Regions from separate parts of the Lysinibacillus sp. fls2-241-R2A-57 genome, predicted to be linked through region 1. Evidence: riboswitches for the same ligand, from Rfam matches in the RefSeq annotation. Region 1 holds a riboswitch; each other region holds the start of a gene.
The links. A riboswitch is a leader RNA that binds a small molecule or an ion and turns the genes downstream of it on or off. The one in region 1 is predicted to bind thiamine pyrophosphate.
Positions count from the first base shown of each region.

Region 1 (7,870 bases):
GATGGCACTTGGTGCAGGCAATAGCCAATGTGGAACATCTGCAAAACGGACAATTAGTTCCCATATGAATAAGAGGAAGGCGATAAAAATTATCGTCCTTCCTTGTTTGATTACCGACTTCATCACTGGTATTTCTCCGTTAATGTACCCATTGTAATACCTGATGGTTGATATAAAATTTTCACTTGAGTAATGACATTAATAGCACCAAGCTCTATCATCTTATCATTCATTTTTTCGATGATTTGTAATAAAGTCGATAGCTCACCCTCCATTGTCGTTTCTAATGGATGAACTTCATATTTCACCCCTGATGCGTCTATAACGGCAATCGCTGCATCGACAAATGGAATAACATCTTCATATTTTTCAGTTTTCGGGATAATTTGTACACTAATTAATGAGTTTGCCATGTTATTTTGTCTCCTTTTTCGGTAAAAAGTCATTTGTAAATGCTTGTTCTGCGTTAAATTCGCCCTCTAAAACTTTGTTGTCGGCCATCCATTTTGCGTAGTTCTCCCAGACAGTTAGCTTTTGCTCGCCCCATTGCGCCGCATCGTCTTGATACTTATCTGCTAGCCATTCCTGACTTTTATGCACAAGGTCTTTATCTAAGTCAGGTACCTCTTTTAATAAAATATCAGCCGCCTCACTCGGATGACTTATCGCATATTCATAGCCCTTTGCTGCAGCAGCGACAAACGCTTTGACTGTATCTGGATCATCCTTAATCATTTTTTCATTTGTAGCAAGTACAGGTGTGTAATAATCTAACTGATCACTATAATCTGTTAAATAAAGCATGTTCAATTTTTCACCACGAAGTTCTGCTTCAATCCCTGTCCATGCATAATAAATCCAGGCAAAATCAATATCTTTTTTCATCATTGTGAAGAAATCCAAATCACCTGCATTGACAATATCTAACTTATTAATATCCGCATTTTCTGTTTGCATAAGTGATTGTAGGACAGCCTTTTCAAGTGGTGCACCCCAGCCACCATATGTTTTACCTTCAAAATCCTTCGGTGACGTAATCCCTTTAGATGCAGTGGATGCAAAGCCAGAAGTATTATGTTGAATAATCGCTGCAATCGATACTAAAGGTACATCCTGCACACGTGCCTGTGTAATCCCTTCTTGGTAGCTTACGCCAAACTGAGCCTTACCAGACGCCACTAGTTGATCTGCACCCGTTTCGCCAGGTAATAAAATTTCAACATCTAAGCCCTGTTCTTTAAAGTAGCCAAGTTTTTCCGCTACATATAAACCTGTATGATTTGTATTCGGTGTCCAATCTAGCACGACCGATACCTTTTTTAATGCATTCGCATCGTTTTTATCCTTTGTCTCCTCTTTTTTGCTACAACCCACTAATGTTAAAAGTGTAGCCATCAGAATCAATAACCATTTTTTCATGTTTAATCCTCCCAGTAAGTAATGTGAAAGTGTTCATGAATGAATGTTTCCACCAGAAGAAAGCGTATTCACAATTAGTATGTACCCAAGGCTTGCACATACAACAAAAACATAAAAAAAACGCCCAGGATTCCTCCCAGACGTTTTACAATCAGTATCAAAAACTTTCTTTTTTTTGAATAGATGTTCCCTACGCTGGTACGAGCCAAATCAGGTTCAAAGGGTCAGCGTCTATCGGACACAATCTCAGCTGGCAACTACCAGCCCCCCTACATTCTTTCCATATGAACTTTTCGTGATTATTATACCCATATCTATCTGTAAATGACAAGGGTCTCTTTCATGTTAAAGCATTATATTGTCATATCATTTCAAAAAGCAATGTCAAACATAGCCCTTATTCCAAAATAAACTTTATAGTTAAGTGTATACATTTATGATCACTCATTCGTTGTATAAGAGTAAGGAGGATCAGCAATGAAAAAAGAAAATGAACTAACCTCCTATCTAATCCATTTAGGAGAGGAAGTGTTCAATCTATTACTAGCGAAAGGAGCCAAAAAAGAAGATGCAGAAGATATTATTCAAACCACCTATTACAAAATATACATGCTATTAGATAGCCTAACAGAAAACAATATACGTCCTTGGTTTTTTAGGGTATCGCTCAATCAATATATTGACTTAAAAAGGAAAAAGGAGCAGAAAAACATTTACATCACCGAGGAAATATACTCTAAGCTCCAACACACCGATTATAATTTTGAGACGTTGCTAAATAAGGATGAGATTTTCTATTTGTTAAAAGACATTAAAAAAGAATATAAAGAAATATTCTTTTTAAAGTATTACTATGATTTGTCATATGAAGAAATTGCTATTTTGTTGGATATTCAAGTAGATAGCGTCAAGCAAAAATTATATCGTGCACGTAAATGTATTCACTCAAAAATAGGAGGTAAACTTTGATGGAAACTTCGTTAAATAACGCTTTAAAAAAGGCTAAACGAAAACAGTTACTAAAAATTATCATCACTTCAATTGTTGTCATATTAATTCTCTTACCTGTTTTTTATAAAACTGGTTCCTTTTTTGCAGCGAAAAGTTCTCAAAGACTTAAAGAACAGCTTTTTTTACATAATGACATTGCAGAACCTAATATTCAAATCGACTCTCAAGTCACGGTGAGTAATTCATCAATGTTTGGTGGAAATATCATTACAAACCGTTCTAAGAATATTAATGGTTATATGGTTCCATGGAGCACACTTACTAGTTCATTCGGTTGGTTCCGAGGCAATGTTGATAATAACGAGTTAGTACCAGGATTTTATTGGTCTGATTCAGAGTACTATGAATACGATAAACAGACAAAGACTAAATCTGCGACATTTTATCATCCATCTATTCAAAAATACTTTGACGATGTACCAAACGAACTAAGCGAAATTTCGCAAATGGAGAATCACGTTGCAGAAGTTGCCGTTTCTTTCAATAAACCTTATACATTAAATGAAATACAAGAAAAAATTCCTAGCAATTTAAACATCGTATGGTTGTATATGGCATCACCAATTGTTGATGAAAGTACAGGACCTGCTGGTTTAGAGGTTTATGGCTTTGATCCGGCAGATTCACCGAAAAAATCCTACGATGGCTTTATTGATTCACTTAAAACATATGATGCTAATGAAAATAACGAAACAATTCAGGAGTTTTTAAATTCAAATAAAAATAAACGGTTTGATGAAGTGAAAATTTTAGGGGTAATGCTCACTGGCAAAGCAAATAATTTTAAAGCCTTAGAGAATCAAGATTTTATCCGTGGTGCCTCAGTAGGAGCCACTGCACAAATCGTTCCTTATATTAAACCTGAAAAATAACGTGATTAGAAATCAAAACCTTAAAAAGCGCGAGAAATCAATTTTAAAATGTTGATTTCTCGCGCTTCTCTAATGTGAAATTTTTAAATTTTGCTTTAATTTAAATCAGCCTCTTTTTTATAAATGAGAAAAGTAATTAAATAGTATCCGCTTATTTATATTCCTCCAGATTTTAGGTCAACGCAAAAAGATAGCACCTTTTTTCAGGGTTTGACTGGTGAGTTTTTTACCTTTATCAGCGAGTGTCGAAGGTTTATCAGCGATTGTTGGAGGTTTATCAGCGATTGTTGGAAGTTTATCAGCGATTTCGCTACTTTATCAGCGAGTGTTGGAGGTTTATCAGCGATTTCGCCACTTTATCAGCGATTGTTGGAGGTTTATCAGCGATTTCGCCACTTTATCAGCGATTGCCCTATTTTATTCAGCGATTCACCAAAAATTAGACATTGATTTCTCACGCTTTTCTGATATGAAATTTATTAATTTTGTTTTAAAAATATACTAATGCCAAGTCTCTTTAACTAGAAGAATATCAATCATGATGATTCTATCTTACGAAGCAAAATATCTCATCGACTCATTCCCAACCTTTAACATCTTTTCTACGTAAATTGAAAGCACAAATGCAATTATTCAGTAATGATACATAAAAAAAACCCAGCTCTCAAAAAGAGCATGGGCTAGAAAATTACTTTTATTTTTCTTCTTTTTTGGATGTTAATACGTGTGAAATGGCACCGTCTGTCGCGATATCTACTTTAAAGGAACCGTTTGAATGGCGGTCTGCTCGAGTCAATGCTTGTACATCGAGGATTTCTTGCACACCTTTTTCGGTTTCGATGATTAGCTGTTCCTCATCAGTAGCCTTTACTACAGCCACGATACGATGTGGGTTCGCTTTTAACTCTGTTAACACTTTTAAGCCGCGTTTCGCACGACTTGTCATTTCTACCTCAGCTACATTCATTTTCTTCACAGCACCACGTTGTGTCACAATCACAACGTATTCAGTGTCATTTGGCTGTAATACATTGACACCGACTAACGCTTCTCCCTCTTTCAGCGTAATCCCTTTGACGCCACCTGTTTTTACGCCTGTTACTGGTAATTCCTCAATTGGGAAACGGATTGAATAGGCTGTATCAGTCGTTAATAATAATTCCACCTCGTCTGACACGAAATCTACAAAAATCATTTCATCGCCTGTTTTAACATTCATCGTTTTAATTGGCTTTGAATAACGGGTTACCGCATAATCTGCTAAAGGTGAACGTTTAATTTGTCCATCTTTCGTTGCCGTTAAGACATACGTATTGGCCTGTTCAAATGTCTCAAATCCGTACACAGCAATAATAGATTCATCTTCTCCAGTCGGCACAATACTTGAAATATGCTGACCAAGATCCTTCCAACGAATATCTGGTAGCTCATGGACAGGCTGATAAATATAATAGCCTCGATTTGTGAACAGCAGTAGATGATGCTGTGTATTTAAATTTGCCTCATACAATAAATAATCGGAATCCTTCATCGCAAAATCCTGACCGTTCGAGGCGGCATGTGAACGTGTAGATGTACGCTTAATATAGCCATCCTTTGTGACAGTCACTACGACCTCTTCACTTGGGACAAGAACATCTAAAGTAATTTTAATTTCTTCAATTTCTTGTTCAATTTTTGAACGACGTGGTTCTGCAAAACGCTTTTTAATATCAAGTAATTCTTGTTTAATAACGCGTATAAGCTTAGCTTCACTATTAAGAATACCTTCAAGCTTGGCAATAAGTTTATTTAATTCATCCTGTTCATTGCGAAGCTCCGTTATATCTGTATTTGTTAAACGGTATAATTGCAAGCTCACGATTGCCTCTGATTGTACTTCTGTAAAGTCGAACTTCACCTGTAAATTCGTTTTCGCGTCTCGTTTATCATTTGAGGAACGAATCGTTGCAATGACTTCATCTAAAATGGACAGTGCCTTAATCAAGCCTTCAACGATATGCGAACGATCTTTAGCCTTTTGCAAATCATAAATAGAGCGGTTCGTCACGACTTCCTTTTGATGGGCAATATAAGAATCCAGTAACAATGGCAATGTCATCATTGTCGGTCGACGATTATGAATTGCGATCATATTAAAATTATAGGCTACTTGTAAATCAGTTGTTTTGAACAAGTATTGTAAAATCCCTTGTCCTGGAACATCTTTTTTCAGCTCAATAACAACACGTAGGCCTGTACGATCTGATTCATCGCGAATTTCTGCAATTCCTTCAAGTCGTTTATCCACGCGCTGCTCATCGATTTTCTTCACAAGATTTGCTTTATTGACATCATACGGTAATTCCGTAATAACGATTTGCTCTTTGCCACCTTTAATTGGCTCCACGACTGCCTGAGCGCGCACAATAATTTTACCGCGGCCAGTTTCATATGCCTTTTTAATGCCATCGACACCTTGAATGATACCACCAGTTGGGAAATCAGGTCCTTTAATCACCGTCATTAATTCATCAACCGAGGTATTTGGGTTATCTAAACGCATTAGAACACCGTCTAGCACCTCATCTAATGCATGTGGAGGGATGTCTGTCGCATAACCGGCTGAAATCCCCGTTGAGCCGTTAACTAGTAAATTCGGGAAACGAGCTGGTAAAACAGTTGGCTCCATATCCTGATCATCAAAGTTTGGCACAAATTCAACGGTCTTCTTGCCAATATCACGTAGCATCTCCGCTGCAATAGCAGAAAGTCTTGCCTCTGTATAACGCATCGCTGCCGGTGGGTCACCATCAACAGAGCCGTTATTACCATGCATTTCAATGAGCATATGACGCGCCTTCCAATCCTGACTCATACGCACCATTGCTTCATATACGGAGCTGTCACCGTGTGGATGATAGTTACCAATAACATTACCGACTGTTTTTGCTGATTTACGGAATGGTTTATCGTTCGTATTACCCTCTGTAAACATTGCATATAAAATACGACGTTGCACAGGCTTAAGACCGTCACGTGCATCAGGCAACGCGCGGTCTTGAATAATATATTTACTATAGCGACCAAAGCGGTCACCCATTACTTCTTCTAAAGGTAAATCTTGAAACTTTTCTGTACTACTCATGCTTGGTCCTCCTCTTGTTGGATGAATTCATTATCTAAAATATTTGAATCATCCTCCATACCGAAGTCTACATTCGCTTCGATCCATTTACGACGCGGCTCTACTTTATCGCCCATTAATGTTGTGACACGTCTTTCAGCGCGTGCACCATCCTCAATCGTTACACGAATTAATGTACGCGTTTCTGGGTTCATCGTCGTATCCCACAGCTGGTCAGCATTCATCTCACCAAGACCTTTATAGCGCTGTAATATGTAACCCTTTCCAACTTTTTTAATGGCCGCTTGTAAATCATTTTCGGTCCAAGCATATTCAATGACTTCTTTTTTACCTGTGCCTCTAGATATTTTATAAAGTGGTGGTAATGCGATAAATACCTTTCCTGCTTCAATTAATGGTCGCATATAACGATAGAAGAACGTTAGTAGCAACACTTGAATATGCGCTCCGTCAGTATCCGCATCGGTCATAATAACGACTTTATCATAGGAAGAATCCTCGACAGAGAAATCTGTTCCAACGCCTGCACCAATGGCATGAATGATCGTTGAAATCTCTTCATTTTTCATAATGTCCTGAAGCTTTGCCTTTTCCGTATTAATAACTTTACCACGCAATGGTAAAATCGCTTGGAACGTACGATCTCGCCCTTGTTTAGCAGAGCCTCCTGCAGAATCACCTTCGACTAAATACAGCTCGTTTTTCGCAGCATTTCGAGATTGTGCTGGTGTTAGTTTTCCAGAAAGAATCGTACTGCCTTTTTTGCTTTTCTTGCCGTTTCGTGCATCTTCACGAGCTTTACGAGCTGCTTCACGCACTTGCTGCGCACGAATAGCTTTACGCACAAGAGATGCAGACAATTCAGCATTTTCCTCCAGCACATATAAAATTTGCTCCGAAACAACACTATCTACCGCCGAACGAGCCTCACTCGTCCCGAGCTTACCCTTCGTTTGGCCTTCGAATTGTAGTAAATGCTCTGGAATACGAACAGAAACAATCGCCGCTAAACCTTCTCGAATGTCTGTTCCTTCCAAATTTTTATCTTTATCTTTTAACAGACCAATTTTTCGTGCATATTCATTGAAAACACGTGTTAACGCTGCTTTGGCGCCTGTTTCATGTGTCCCACCATCGCGCGTACGTACATTGTTAACGAATGAAAGAATTGTTTCTGAATAGCCGTCGTTGTACTGGAAGGCGAATTCTACTTCAATTTCGTCTTGAATCCCTTCCACATACTTTACAGGATGAAGTACATCTTTTTCTTCATTCAAATACGCAACGAAAGCTTCAATGCCGTTCTCGTAAAAGAAAACATCACCTTTGCCTTCCTCGCGTTCATCGATTAACTCAATTTTTAAGCCTTTTAATAAAAATGCTGACTCACGTAAACGTTCTGCAAGCGTATCATAATTGTATTTTGTTACAGAGAAAATCG
Region 1 is NZ_JARVRU010000016.1:61,400-69,269, forward strand. It holds gene QRN68_RS03235 (ABC transporter permease) at 1-123, opposite strand, end outside; gene QRN68_RS03240 (thiamine-binding protein) at 123-413, opposite strand; gene QRN68_RS03245 (ABC transporter substrate-binding protein) at 415-1,419, opposite strand; TPP riboswitch at 1,590-1,700, opposite strand; gene QRN68_RS03250 (RNA polymerase sigma factor) at 1,897-2,388, shown strand; gene QRN68_RS03255 (sigma factor regulator N-terminal domain-containing protein) at 2,388-3,302, shown strand; gene QRN68_RS03260 (hypothetical protein) at 3,520-3,807, shown strand; gene parC (DNA topoisomerase IV subunit A) at 3,997-6,429, opposite strand; gene parE (DNA topoisomerase IV subunit B) at 6,426-7,870, opposite strand, start outside.

Region 2 (7,870 bases), on a different contig from region 1:
TGAAACAGGCTGCTCTGTCAAATCAGCAGTTGCAGCAGCTAAACGAATAAGTAACTCATCAACCTCTACACCAGTAGCTTCTATTTTTCCATCTAATAAATTCATAACTGTTAGTAGTAAATTTCCCGTACCTAGTGCTGGATCTAAAATAGAAATTTTTTCTGTTTCTAGTCGATTAGCAAATATTTGCTCCACAAAATAACCAACTAATAACCCTAGAGTATCCGGTGTCATTTGGTGATTTGGTTGAGAGCCTTTTCGCATCCCTTTTAAAACAGCAATTTGAATCGCTTTGCGCACATCTTCCTTTGTCGCACCATCTTGTGAAAAATTAACTTCCCCATCCAGCCATGCCTCTAAGCCATCTAGAATACCCTCTAGCAATGTAATATTATGCTCTTTTTCTATCTTTTCAGCATGTTCATTTAGCAAACCAAATAACTTCTCGATATTTTCCATACATAACTTCCTTTCACGCAGAAAAGAGCCGTGACAAAAACTTGTCACAGCCCCTTTGTCTAGTAATATCTTAGCCTAAAATCCATCAATTATGCTAGTGCTTTTACAGCTTCAATTGCCGCTTCATAGTTTGGATGGTTTGTTGCCTCAGAAACATATTCCACATATGCCACTTTGTCATTTGCATCCACAACAAATACTGCACGTGTTAGAAGACGTAATTCTTGGATGTAGACACCGTATGCTTCACCAAATGACAGGTCACGGTGATCTGAAACGGTTTGAACAGCATCAATGCCTGCTGCACCACACCAACGTTTTTGAGCAAATGGAAGGTCAACGGATACTGTATAGATAACTACATTATCACCTAAGCTTGCTGCTTCTTCATTAAAACGACGTGTTTGTGCATCACATACACCAGTATCTAATGAAGGGACTACACTAAATAAACGAATTTTCCCCTCTGAATCTTTTAATGTAACAGGTGAAAGGTCATTCGCTAATACAGTGAAATCTGGTGCTTGATCTCCAACCTTTACTTCATTACCTACAAGTGTTACTGGACCATTTTTAAATGTTACTTGTGCCATATAAACGCCTCCTAATCTTCATATGTACATAATATTACTAAATGAAGGGAATTAATTGCAACTGAGACAGCTTATCAAAAATTGTTTTGAAAAAATCTTTTCACACCTGTCCAGCCGTATTTGCTCAAAGTTGCACCATTTTCCAACTGAAAGTGCCTAGTTGGAACGGAAATCCCTCCACATTATGAACTACAAAAATAAAGAGCTGTCTCACTTTAACGAGACAGCCCTAGCTATTATTCTTCGTCTTTTTCCTCTAGCTTTTCAGGTTCAGTTTTCTTCTCTAGAGATACAGATTCAGGTATTTCCTCTTTGATTGGCACAGATGGTTGCACGATGTCTTTTTCAATATAAACTTTTTCATGAACAACTGCTGTATCTGCAAAAAAATCATGTAGACCTTGATTGTTTGGTAAAATGACTACAAGAATATACAGTGGCATAAAAACGTTGTTTATGATACGTCCTATCCAATCACGGAATAACACATCTGACCAAGTTAGCTTATCATGTTTTAATGAAATAACACGTAACCCAAATATCATTTTCCCTAATGTTTGCCCAAAAAATTTCGTCATTAATACAAAATAACTGTAATAAACAATAGCAGATATAATCGAAATCGGTGCATACCACACTGTTTCAGATAATGACCAATCCATTAAATAAAAAATTGGGTTAACGAGAATTCCGATTACTGCTGTAATCATCAATCCATCCAATAAAAATGCCCAAAAACGTACCCAAAAGCCTGCAGTTTTTAGCGCATAATTTTTATTCGCAATTGGCTTATCAATTGGGAGGGCATCTCCCATAGAGGGTGAACCTTGCATAACAATTTCATTGTTTGTCATTGTACTCCCTCCTTAGTATTCGCCATATAAGTACATCATTTTTGGTGCTTTATATTCCGTCATAATTTTCATCAGCATTTTTTCCTCTGCTGATGGACCGAACATGGATCCAATCTTCATACCAACATACGATTGCAAGCCACCCACATCATATGAATACTCAAATAATTCTGCGTCCTCTAAGCCAAAGTCTTCACGTAGTGCCGCAACTGCTGCTTCCTCATCACCAATTTCATCAATTAAGCCTGCTTCAAGAGCCTTCGTACCGCTAAGAATTCGACCATCGGCAACTTTTTTCACTTCAGCTTCAGACATACTACGTCCTTCTTCAACAATATCAACGAATTCCTCATACGTTTCATTAATCATATCTTGCATCATTGCACGCTCTTCCGGCGTCACTTCACGCATTGGACTAAGCATATCCTTATGTGCACCAGATTTAAATGTTTCATATTTAAAACCAACTTTTTCAGCTAGTTTTTGATAATTTATGGATTGCATAATGACACCAATCGAACCTGTAATTGTATCACGTTGTGCAAATATTTTATCTGCTGGTGCTGAAATATAATAACCACCTGAAGCAGCCATCGAATCCATAGAAACATAGATTGGAATTTGTCGCTCTTCTTTAATTTTCACGAGCTTTTTATATATTTCTGCTGATTCCTTTACACCACCACCTGGTGAATTAACACTTAGGACAATACCTTGTACAGACTTATCATTTAAAATAATATCTAATTGATTTAAGAAAAATTGATGATCATACGCAACTGGTTGCCATACTGTGCCTGAACCAATATCTTGAATCGTACCATCAACCTTTAAGTATGCAATACGTTTATCCATATTGCCGTCTTCTTTAACCGCTTCTGTTATCTCCAAATTGTTTCCAGCTACTAAGCTATCAAAATTGCTAAAGAAATCTGATTTAAAAATTGCAAATAGGGTGTTCATCCCCAATGAAAATACTAATAGGACACCTGCAATTATTAAAGCAACCCACCTTTTAACATTCATGTCTTTCCGCCTCCTCTTCACGTTATACGATTGACATTCTAATTTGTTTCACTTTTTTGCAACAATATGCAAATGTTTTAACCTATATTACATTACCTAATATCACGAAAAAAATCAAAGTTCATAGAAAAAGCGCGAACTTTGATTTTATCGACATTATTTCCTAGGAAATGATTAATGTCTGCTCTATTGATTTTTTTCTTGCTCACGTAATTCGACACGACGAATTTTGCCTGATGAAGTCTTTGGTAGCTCCGTTACAAATTCAATCGCGCGAGGATATTTATATGGCGCTGTTAAAGTCTTCACATGGTTTTGTAGTTTTTTTATCAGTGCTTCATTACCAATTTCTCCATCATGGAGCACGATATATGCCTTCACAATATTTCCACGAACCTCATCTGGACTCGCAACAACTGCAGTTTCTTTAACTGCTGAATGCTTCAATAATGCATCTTCTACTTCAAATGGTCCTATCGTATAGCCAGACGAAATAATGATATCATCTCCGCGTCCTTCAAACCAAAAATAACCATCTTCATCTTTATATGCACGATCTCCGGTAATATACCAATTGCCTCTAAATTGTAAATTTGTACGTTCTAGATCATTTAAATATTTTTTAAATAACGCGGGTGTTTCACGGTGTACAGCAATATCTCCAACTTCTCCAATTGCAACTGGATTTCCAAAATCATCGATAATTTCAACAGTATTTCCCGGAGTAGGTTTACCCATTGAGCCAATTCTAGCCTTCATTCCTACCATTGTACCAACAAGTAACGTATTTTCTGTTTGTCCATAACCATCTCGCACTTGTAAATTCAAGACCTCCGAAAATACTTTTATCACTTCACTATTTAAAGGCTCGCCTGCTGACACGGCTTGACGAATTGCACTTAAATTGAAATCTTGTAAATTTTCAAGTGCTGCCATAAATCGATATTCGGTTGGTGTACAGCACAGAATATTAATATGGAATTTTTCAAGCAGCGTGAGGTATGTTGTCGCATCAAAGTGACCTTTGTAGACAAATGCTGTTGCACCACTTCCTAATGTAGCGAGAAACGGACTCCAAATCCATTTTTGCCAGCCTGGAGCTGCTGTAGCCCAAACTATGTCACCTTCTTGAACACCTAACCAATTCGGTGCAGTTGTTCGTAAATGTGCATAACCCCAGCTATGTGTATGTACGGCTGCTTTTGGATTGCCTGTTGTACCACTCGTATAGGCTAAAAATGCAATGTCAGTACTTCTAGTAGGTGTAGAACTTATGTAGGTTGTTGGTTGGCTTTGCATTTTTTCAAGCAACGGCTGCCATGATTCATGTGCATGGCCAATGACAAATTTCTGTATGCCTTGTGAATTTTGAACAGCATCAAATTGTTCAACATAAGGCTCAAATGCAACAACGCCTTTTGCATTAGCATGATTGATTCGATATTCAATATCTTTAGTTCTCAACATCTCTGAGCTTGGTATAATCGTTAGCCCCGCCTTTAAGGCCGCAAGATAAACGATATACGCTTCAACTGATCTTGGTACCATGACTAAAATAACATCATCTTTTGTTAAACCATAAGATGTAAATACATGTGCTGCCTGATTCGCCTTTTCAAGTAAACTAGCATATGTAATGTATTGAATTTCCTCATTTTCGTTATAAACGATCAATGCATTTTTTGTAGAATCCTGTGCATATTTTTCGATTTCCTCTGAAATGTTATACCACTCTGGTGCGATTAAATCTTGTCGTTTCATGGCAAATGCCCCCTTTTGCTATGCTCATTATAAAACTCAATTTTTATCATTTTCAATGAAAGGCACTCAATTTTAAAAAGTCATGACAACTATCATGCTCTGCTATATGGCATCAGTCACGTCTTAGTTCAAAAAAACTCTCTATTGAACACTAAAGAAAAATATGGTACATTTTGGTCAACTAAAAGCAAGATTGCAGGGGGACTCATTTAGAGTTGAGAAGGTAAAACCTGACCCTTTGAACCTGTTAGTTAATACTGACGTAGGGAGCAATTCACATCTAATTCATTGATGAAAGGCTCTTTTTACGTGTTTTTTTCTGCACGAAAAAGGGCCTTTTTTGCATGCTTACGTCCATCCATTAGAGGAGGACTTAAATTGATTATTCAAAATATCCGTAAACAAAATCCACTGATTCATTGCATTACCAATTATGTTGTGGCAAATTTCCAAGCAAATGGCTTATTAGCAATAGGCGCTTCGCCAGTCATGGCTGATGACAGTCATGAAGTTGAAGAAATGGTCGCTATTGCTTCAGGCTTATTGTTAAATATCGGTACCCTTAATGAACAGATGAAAGAATCAATGCTACTTGCAGGAAAAAAGGCAAATGCTCAGGGCATTCCCGTTGTTTTAGATCCTGTTGCTGCAGGTGCAACTTCTTACCGTAAACAGACGGTACAGCAATTATTGGCGGAAATAAAATTTGCAGCAATTCGTTGTAATATCGGAGAGCTTGCAGCGATTGCCAATGTAGACTGGCAACAAAAAGGCGTAGATAGTGGTACTGGTTCAATTTCATTAGAAGTTGAGGCAAAACAAATAGCTCAACTCTACAATTGTATTGTTATTGTGACCGGTGAAAAGGATTTTATTACTGATGGCAAACAGCATCAATGGGTTACAGGTGGAAATTCTCAAATGACAGAAGTCACTGGAACTGGCTGCTTATTAAGTGCTATTTGTTGCGCCGCCTACACCGCAGGGAATGAACCATATTACCAATTGGTCGATACTTTATCGCTTTATAAAAAAGTGGCAGAACAAGCCGCTTCTGCGACTCATTACATTGGCGATTTTCAAATAACAATATTGAATGAACTACATCGTCTTTCCAAGGATGGTGAAGAATGATGCATATTGTAACGACAATTGCTGGTTCAGATAGTGGTGGCGGTGCGGGCATACAAGCTGATTTAAAAACATTTCAGGAATTAAAGGTGTTTGGAACGTCTGTTATTACAGCTTTAACTGCCCAGAACACACTTGGTGTATCGGATGTCTTACCAATTGAAGTTAGCTTTGTTGAAAAACAACTTAAAGCACTAATCGAGGATTTTTCAATTAGTGCTATTAAAACAGGAATGCTATTTTCTTCCGAAATAATTCAATCAATCGCACATATTTTAGCCGAAGTAAATATTCCACTAATTGTCGATCCAGTCATGATTGCAAAAGGTGGCGAAAGCTTATTACAGCAAGAAGCAATTGTTGCAATACGTAGGTATTTACTTCCTTTAGCAACAATCGTAACACCGAACATACCTGAAGCTGAAACACTTTCTGGAAGAAAAATTAAAACGTTGGCAGATATTCAGGACGTGGCTTACATCTTCTTACAAATGGGCGTTCAATGTGTCATTATTAAAGGCGGTCATTTAGCCGATAAATATTATGCTATTGACTATGTATTTTTGCAAGATGGTCAATCATTTTCCATGCAGTCCACTCGTATTGCAACAAAAAATACACATGGTACAGGCTGTACGTTCTCCGCTGCACTAACTGCTTTTCTTGGAAGTGGGCTTCCCATTAAAGAAGCGATTGTGGAAGCAAAAAAGTTTATTCAATTAGCCATAACTCATGATTTATCTCTCGGTCATGGTCATGGTCATGGTCCAACAAATCATTTTGCTTATCAAAACTTTAAGGATTCTTATGAGGTGATCATTCATGAAACGTGACGATTTACAGTTATATTTTATTATGGGTACTCTTAATGTTTTAAATCAGGAGCCACTAAACGTTTTAGAGAAGGCTCTACAATCCGGAATTACCATGTTTCAATTTCGTGAAAAAGGACCAAATGCTCTCACTGGACAAGCGTATGAAAGTTTTGCAAGAGACTGTCAAAAGCTCTGTCAACAATATAATGTTCCGTTTATCGTCAATGATGATGTAGAGCTTGCTGTAAAGCTTGGAGCTGATGGTGTTCATATTGGACAAAAGGATTTACCTGTGTCGCTGGTACGCGAAAAAGTTGGTAACATGATTTTAGGTGTTTCTGTTCATTCACAAGCTGAATTACAAACTGCCCTACAATATGGTGCTGACTATGTAGGAATTGGCCCTATTTTCGCAACCACCTCTAAAAGCGATGCTAACCCACCTAGTGGAACTAATTTTTTAGAGCAAGTTCGGATACGATATCCGGAGCTCCCTATCGTTGCAATTGGAGGCATAAATTGCTCGAATGCACATACGGTATTTAAAGCAGGCGCGGATGGAATAGCTGTTATTTCTGCGATTTGCGAAAGTGAGGATATTTCAAATACAATCTCTACATTTAAATCATTTGGGGGATAAAAAAATAAAAAATTAAACAAACTAAAACCAGTGCCTTTTACGGTCACTGGTTTTAAGTTTAATAATTGCTAATTAAGCAATTATTGATTGTTGTTTGGCATACCTTTTAATTGAGATTCTGCCATTTGTACAAGACGTTTAGTGATTTCACCGCCAACGGAACCGTTAGCACGAGCTGAAGCGTCAGCTCCTAATTGAACACCAAATTCTTGTGCAATTTCGTATTTCATTTGATCAAGCGCTTGTTGTACACCAGGTACTGCAAGCTGGTTTGAACTGCGGTTTGTGTTGTTCGCCATGTCTCTCACCTCCTTGTGAATATAGAATGTGCGATATTAGATTTTTAATACAAAAATTTTATAGGTAAATTGTACCTCGGAAGGAAGCCAATTAAAAAGCCGACTCAAATGGATTTTTGAGTCGGCTCGCAAGTTTCTTCTATAGAAGATCTGCAAATTTATCTGCTTCTTGCTCTTTTTTCGGGAAAGTATAGACCTCTCGATTTTTCACTGCTCGTTCGATTAGTTCATCAAAATCCGAGAAGCTTTCATAATGCTCAACCTTTTCAAGCTTTGGCTTTGTTTTTGGACT
Region 2 is NZ_JARVRU010000021.1:39,087-46,956, reverse strand. It holds gene QRN68_RS04145 (class I SAM-dependent methyltransferase) at 1-459, opposite strand, end outside; gene tpx (thiol peroxidase) at 549-1,052, opposite strand; gene QRN68_RS04135 (RDD family protein) at 1,289-1,906, opposite strand; gene sppA (signal peptide peptidase SppA) at 1,919-2,932, opposite strand; gene mbcS (acyl-CoA synthetase MbcS) at 3,119-4,693, opposite strand; TPP riboswitch at 4,881-4,979, shown strand; gene thiM (hydroxyethylthiazole kinase) at 5,072-5,827, shown strand; gene thiD (bifunctional hydroxymethylpyrimidine kinase/phosphomethylpyrimidine kinase) at 5,827-6,657, shown strand; gene thiE (thiamine phosphate synthase) at 6,647-7,279, shown strand; gene QRN68_RS04105 (alpha/beta-type small acid-soluble spore protein) at 7,360-7,578, opposite strand; gene thiI (tRNA uracil 4-sulfurtransferase ThiI) at 7,718-7,870, opposite strand, start outside.
Region 2: another riboswitch for thiamine pyrophosphate. It lies ahead of thiM (hydroxyethylthiazole kinase); the one in region 1 lies ahead of QRN68_RS03245 (ABC transporter substrate-binding protein).

Region 3 (7,870 bases), on a different contig from region 1:
TGTAGCATTTGAACGGTCTCCTTTGCGTCACTGACAATGTCCGTTATGATGCCATCCACACCTAACGTATAGAAGTGTTCAACGCTGTTCACATCATTCACAGTCCAAACATAAATCGGCTTACCGATCATTTTCGCTGAACTAATCAATCGAGGACTGGCAAAAGACTCTTCGACGACGAAGAAATCTGCTTCGAACTGATTGAGCGAAGTGAATGTAGCGAATATGACATACCCGACTGTTAAATCCGGTGCAGCCTTCTTTACTTCCTTTACGAGCTCATAATCTAAGCTCTGGAAAATGACCTGTTGTTCTGCCTTATGTCTACGAATCGTATCGACTAAGACAGGGACAAAGTCCTTCTCATGTCCATGTGTTTTGAGCTCCACATTAAGTTTGATTTTACCTTTCGTACGCTCCAACACCTCATCAAGAGATGGCACATTATCTTGGAACTTGCCTACTTGCAGCGATATTTGTTGAAGCTGGGCGAGGGAAAGATCAAAAACATTCACATCTCTGCCGGACAGTCGTTTCAAATTCTCATCATGGATGACCGCAAGCTTGCCATCTTTCGTCTGTAGAATATCGAGCTCGATATAATCGGCACCTGTCCGAATAGCGCCTTCGAAGGCACCCATTGTATTCTCTATGCCTGAAGTAATGTCGCCCCGATGAGCCATAATGATAAACTCCTCATTGGCTTCCCCCCAATCAGTCAACAGGGTGGTTGCTCCCCAGCCTATAACAATAAGAATGAGCATTCCGAACGCAGTCAGCGCTGCACGATAACGTCGCATGAGCGAACGCTGCATATCGCGTCCTTTCCAGACAGAAGCATCGACTCCATCGGTATCAATATTCACACGGTCATGGCCTTGATAGCGTACATATAGCAGGGTGATAATAGTAATGAACATTGGAGTCATAATCGGTGTCGCGATATACAAACCAAAGCTCAGCGTGATGCCAATAGTAATCATTAATCTGGAATCGCCATCTCCACTAGGAAGGAGAAACACGATTAGGCTGATTAGACAGATAAGTAGAATGAACAGCAACAGGAAGATTAATGCCCATTCAAACACAGCTCTAACTAATGACCACTTACTACGCCAGAACAATTGCTTGCTCTCGCGAACGGCGTTCCAGAATTGATACTTGCCTTCCAATACCATAATCGGCAGAGCATAGATACAGATTAAGTTCAATGCCAGGATAAGCAGTCCAACGATAACAAGAACGATCGTTCCGAAGGTTGTCTTCATCAGCTCGCCCGTAATAAAGTTCGGAACCGTCATATTCGGCAATAGTGTTCCGCTGATGTTGACATCAAGTAGCGGGAACAGGAGCAATAAATAGAGAGCAAGTCCAAAAACTCCGACGCGCCATAAACCTGGTAAGCTAGAGATTGCCTTGAACAATACGGGGCGGATTCGTGCGCGCTTCTCTTGAATCCCATAATAGGCAATATAGAAGAGCACAGTAAACTCTGTGTAAATGAGCATTATGGCAATTGGCACCATTACCAGTACACTAAGTAGGCCATATTTGCTGAACAAGAAGCGCAGAAGGTCATGATTGGCGGCCGCTTGGAAGCCCCCAACAGCCAGTAATTTGTTAAAAATTATGGATAATAACGGGATAAATACACTTATCGTTAGCAGTTTGTATACCAATTCAAATAAAAGAAAAGGACGGTACGCATACTTCCACACCCTTAAAATATCCCTCGTCATCTGAAAAGGCATGAATTTTAAACGATTCGTATTGGTTTGTTTAGTATTCATGGTTTTGGTTTTCCTTTAGTTAGTATCGCGGTGCATATCTCATTATATATCTACACATTTCCTCCAACAATACTGTATAGTGATAATGCACACGAAACGGAGAGACTTAATACATAAAAAGGCGACAGATTATTCATCACATGATAAAACCCCTACAAATCTCTTCATAAGTTGGTCGTCGTACTCTGTAAGCTCCGTACATACTGAACTTTTGATTGCGCTTCAACTCAGTTCTTCACTTGAAAGATGTCTCTCTATTTTTTGAGCGTGACACTTTTAGACCATCCCTTGAGTATGTAGGAGTTCTAGCTCCATTCTTTCAAGTGTGCTAAAATGTTAAGTAACTATGATTAATTTCTCCTGTTAAAACTCCTTGTATATCAAGGAAAACAGGCTGTCTTTACTACATTATTATTAGAAAATTAAAGAGTTAAACCCATTATTACCACTAGGGGAGTCTTTAAAAGGCTGAGACGTATATTGTCATATACGGACCCTTTGAACCTGATCTAGTTCACACTAGCGGAGGGAAGTGGCGACACTTGCTTTTTACTATGTAAATGCAAGGCCGCTTCCTATGTTTTTAGGGAGCGGCCTTTTTAGGTTTTATATTGTTGTCGGGTTTTTTACGCTGTAGCGGTGGAATTTTTTTGTTTACCGGCGCTTTTCTCTGTTTTAGCGGCGGATTTCACTGCTTTACCGGCGCTTTTCACAGTTTTAGTGGCGGAATTCTCTGATTTACCGGCGCTTCTCACCCTTTTAGCGGCGGATTTCTCTGATTTACCGGCGCTTTTTACTGTTTTAGCGGCGGATTTCTCTGGTTTACCGGCGCTTTTCTCTGTTTTAGCGGCGGATCTCACTGATTTACCGGCGCTTTTCTCTGCTTTACCGGCGGAATTCACTAGTTTACCGGCGCTTCTCACCCTTTTAGCGGCGGAATTCTCTGATTTACCGGCGCTTTTCTCTGTTTTAGCGGCGGATCTCACTAGTTTACCGGCGCTTCTCACCCTTTTAGCGGCGGATTTCTCTGTTTTAGCGGCGGATTTCTCTGATTTACCGGCGCTTTTCTCTGTTTTAGCGGCGGAACTCCCTAGTTTACCGGCGGAACACCAAATTTACCGTTATTAACGATTAAATTCATATTTTAAAGGAGTGGAAATTATGTCAATTCGAAAATTAACAATCATGGCCTTACTAGTAGCTATTGCCGTAGCAGGTTCTAGCTTTGTCTCAATACCAACGGGAATTGCACGTGCCTACCCTGTACAGCATGCCATTAATGTTATTGGCGCTATCATTCTTGGACCAGTGCCTACTGTTATGGTCGCCTTTGTCACAGCAATTATTCGTATTTTAACAGGCACAGGCTCATTATTAGCTATACCCGGCAGTGTCATTGGTGCTTTATGTGCAGCTCTAGCCTATAAATACAGCGGCAAGCAGTGGCTAGCAGGTGTCGGTGAAATATTCGGGACAGGTATTATTGCCTCACTCATTGCAGTACCTTACGCACACTTATTAATGGGGACATCCGTTGCTGCTTTATTTTTCATGCCAGCCTTTTTAACTTCAAGTACTATTGGTGCTGTCTTAGGCATTGTCATTGCTAGCAATTTGCGTAAAACAGTATTTGTAACTAACCTTAACACTCTGCTTAAATAATGATTGGTTGCAATATAAAAACGTTACTTCTTAATGGCAATTCATTAAGAAAGTAACGTTTTTTATCCAACTAAATTCATCCATACTTCAACGGTAATCCCATTTCATGAGCAATTAGTAAAAAGTCTTTTTTGCTTATTTCAAAATGACCAAATCTGAATTTATAACCATATTTCGATTTATCTTCTACAAATTCTAAATAATCTAAGATCCTTTTTATCGGTACAGCCTTTGCCTCTTTATAAAAGTCTATATCTCTTCTAAAAGGAATAAAATTTTCTGCCATTTGGAACTCGTATATTCGCTCGTCTTTTATTCTTCCAATTGCGGTAAATGCTCTTACAGGCTCGTTACCATCTAGACTTTTTTTAGGAGAATAATAAATGATCCAATCTCCTTTTTGCATTCGTTTCAAAGGTCTTTCTTTACCGTGGCATAACTGGCCGAATCCTCCCTCAACCCCTTTTTGAACATGATTGAGAGATACCACGCCAATCCAATATTTAGGGTCTCTTTCAATCGTAGGATATTGAGACATAGCTTTCATCTCCTTTTATTTTGGCATCATCGTTAATGATTTTACTTTTCCTGTGCACGATTTTCATATACTTTTGTCAATATGCCTTTCAATTGCTCTTTTTCTTCTAATGAAAGTACATTTAAAACTTCATTCTCAGAAATCGCAAGGGTCTTCAACAATTCTTCTGCCAAATTTTCACCCTGTTCCGTAAGGCATATTAAATTCTCTCTTCTATTTTCTTGATTTTTCTCCCTGTAAACATATTTTCTTTCTTCTAGACTATCGATAAAAAAGCGGACACTATTTTTATCCAACTTTAAAATCTGCCCTATTTGAATTTGGCTAAGTTTTTTTTCTTTTACAGCCATCATGATCCCGACTTCTCTGGATTTCATTTGAAATTTTTCGCTAATATATTTCTCGAGATTTTCTTCTAAAGCCTCTGCTAGTTTAAAACTTAGAAAACCAAAAGAATTCATTATATTGGTCATGTTTGATCCCCCAAATATATAGTACTTTAAAATGATAGTAATATTTTATTACTTTCATCTATTATTACATTTGTGTATATTATTTACAAGGTAAATTTTGCTTACCACAAAAAAATCTCTAATTTCGAGAAAGTAGCGATCTGAAATTAGCCCATCATAATAGCGTGGGGTGGATTGCCGTTTCGCATACGCTCCATTGGTCAGATGGTCAAATCACATAAACCCCAAAGAATCCCCCAGTCTCCACTCCTAACAAATATCATCCCCAACTCTTGATAATGGCCCAATGACAAAAAAACGATAGCTCATGCTATAAAGCAATGAACCATCGTTTTAAATTTCTAAGGCCTTTTTTTCATGCCCTTTAATAGCTGGGCAACATTTGTGTCCTCTGCTTGTATTGGTTTTTCCTCAACAAGTTGTTCTTTTTTCTTCGGCCTTGTTAGGAAGCCCCAACCAAAGCGTCGAATGGTAATATCGGTGAAGAACAGTAGCATACCTGCTAATAAAAGCCATGTTGCAATATTTTGGCGTTCCGCACCTTCATTAGTAAATTCGCGGAATACTTCGTTCGGCTCTTTCAAAACGGAGCCGCCTGTTTGCTTTGTTAGCTCTTTCACTAGCTGATCATTCACTGGACGTAATTCATACTCAGCACTGTAAGGTACACTTAAGCCTGCCTGGTAAATCGTCTGTTTTTCATCGGCAATGCGGAAGAAGATTAGTCCCGGTTCTGCTTGTACGACTGCTCGAACTTGTGATGCTGAAATTGTTTCCAGCTGTGTTTCAAGTTCTTCGCCCGCCTCATTGACAGCAACGATATCTAAAAATGCCGCTTCATTTGTTGGGTCAGTGATGACAAATGATCCGTCTGACTCTAGACGTACATCATAAGCAACATCGTTATAGCTTGGTAGCATTTGCGAAATAAGCGTTTGCCAAAATGTGCCCCAATTCTGCCATCTTGCCCAGTCTCCTGTCCATTTTCCTGTTGAATCAGAAGTAAAGGCGAATGTTTTGCCAAGACCATATTGCCATTGTGCTAACACCGGATCTTCTTTCTCGCTTTCCGCAATAACAGTCGCTCCCTGCTTGGCTGTCGTACCAATATAAGCATTCATTTGAGGTACACCATTCGTAAATAACGTATTCCATCCAGATGCATTAAATATAGTTGGATAGAATGGGTTATCCTCAATATATGTGCGTGAAATCATGGCCGTTTCACGAGATAAAATAGAAGGGATCGTCTGCTCATCAACAACATCGTAGAAACGTCCACTTCCCATCTCGCTAAGTGCTTCCAGTAAATTAGCATCTGCATCCTGACCAATTGCTACCGTCGATAGTGTAATACCTTTCTCTTTACCCTGTGCAATTAAATCCTCATAATTCCCTGACTGTGACTGACCATCAGTTAATAGAATAATATGCTTACGCTGTAGCTTTAAATCAGCTAGATTTTCATAGGCTTTAGCTAGTGATCCATATATTTCGGTGCCACCACCTGGCGTAACAGATAAAATCGTGTCCACAGCTTCTTCCTTTTTGCCTAGTGGTCCTGTCTCAATTATTTCCCAAGGTCGGTCATCAAAGGCAATAAACCCTAGCGTATCCTCATCTCGTAGCATTTCGACTGAACGAGCGGCCGCTTCCTTAGCGAGCTCTAGTTTTGCTCCAGACATACTTCCAGAGCGGTCTAGTACAATCACCAATCCTAATGATGGTAATTGCTCCTTACCTTTAATCTCCATTTCAACAGGTAGTAAAGTTTCGATTGGCGTTTTAAAATAGCCACCTAAGCCAAAGCTATTTTCACCACCGACCATTGTAAAGCCGACACCAAAGTTTTTTACTGCCTGTTCAATGACATTCATTTTTGCCTCGCCTACTAAATGCCCTGGCACATTATCAAAAATGATGGCATTGTATTGTAAATAACTAGAAAGCTCATTTGGCAAACTTTTAGCATCCACAACATCGTAGGAGATTGATTGACTGCCAAGTGCTACAGCAATTGGTGATGCTTTGTCATAGCCATTAACAATTAATAAATGTGGTTCACTTTGCACCATCGTGACGCTTGTTAATTTATTATTTTCAAAAATGGCGTCCTGTCCAACCTGCACGAGTGCCTCATATTTTACAAGCCCTTCTGCTGTTGCTGCATGTTTATACGTAAATACGTTGGAACCTTCAGCAAGTTCCACTGCCTCACGATGAATAAGCTCATCATTTTCGTATAATAATAGCTCACCTTGCCCCGCCTCAGTTGCATTAATTTCTGTGACTAACTGCTGCTGTTCACCTACATAGGCAACTTGTGGGGTTACAAAGCTTTTCAGTGATACATCGTTAGTAACAGGTTGGTTAAATGGCACTACATCCACACTAATATTTGACCCTTTAAACTTTGATGCAAATTCTAAGGCATCTCCTTTTGTTTCATTGCCATCAGTTAAGAGTACAAGTCGTGTTGCTTTTTTCGGATCAACAATACCTGAAGCGAGCTGCAGGCTTTGTTCAATATTTGTTTGATCTGTCTCCTTTATAGCTGTAAACTTCGGCACTTCCTTTAAAGAATTCGATAAAATGGCTTCCGTTTGTAATGTCGATGAAAAAGAATAGATCCCAGTTAGCTGTTCATCTTTTTTCGACTGCAAACTTTCCTCTATAAACTGAGCCATCTCATCATCTGTTCCATTCATTGAAGCAGAACGGTCAACTAAAAACAGTACTTGTTCTTCCTTTACAGGTAATAAAATATAGGGCCCAGCAAGCGCAAAAACCAAGCAGCATATCGCCACAATACGAATACCTAGTACGGCGATATGACTCTTTTTTAGTTGCTGACGTTCACGCCAATAGGTCCACCCAAAATACATAAGCAATGGAAGTAAAAGCAACAATGCTAATGGCATATCAATTCGTAAATCCACGACGTCGTTGCACCTCCCACTCTAAAACAAGTAATACTAAAATAATGAGGATGAGCCAAGGTACGAACGAAGTTTTTGATATCTCTTCCTTCCCATCGTCTGGAAGCTCTCCAAGCGTATAACTTGTCCCTTTTTCAATGACACATTCTTGAGCATGAAGCTGTACGATGAAGCGCTTTTCTTCATTATTTGAGCGTGCTGTATAAATCCCTGGCTTCATCGGTGCTGTTAATAAACCATTCATAATGGATGATAAAAACTCATCATCCTGTGAATACACACTCCAATCACCTTGCGCTAAAGCAACTGCTCGTTGTTCATTTGGTGTAAAAATACCGAGTGAACCAATTGATTCTGAAAGCTGCTGTTCAGCACTCCATAAAAATAATGGAAATGAAGGATGTAGCGGCCAATCTGTATCAGCAATATCCGCTAATATAACAATATCTCCTTCTGGTGAGCGCTGTA
Region 3 is NZ_JARVRU010000080.1:9,038-16,907, reverse strand. It holds gene QRN68_RS13735 (glycerophosphodiester phosphodiesterase) at 1-1,790, opposite strand, end outside; TPP riboswitch at 2,231-2,338, shown strand; gene QRN68_RS13730 (hypothetical protein) at 2,430-2,918, shown strand; gene thiW (energy coupling factor transporter S component ThiW) at 2,952-3,452, shown strand; gene QRN68_RS13720 (EVE domain-containing protein) at 3,529-3,990, opposite strand; gene QRN68_RS13715 (MarR family winged helix-turn-helix transcriptional regulator) at 4,032-4,463, opposite strand; gene QRN68_RS13710 (VWA domain-containing protein) at 4,805-7,402, opposite strand; gene QRN68_RS13705 (vWA domain-containing protein) at 7,386-7,870, opposite strand, start outside.
Region 3: another riboswitch for thiamine pyrophosphate. It lies ahead of QRN68_RS13730 (hypothetical protein); the one in region 1 lies ahead of QRN68_RS03245 (ABC transporter substrate-binding protein).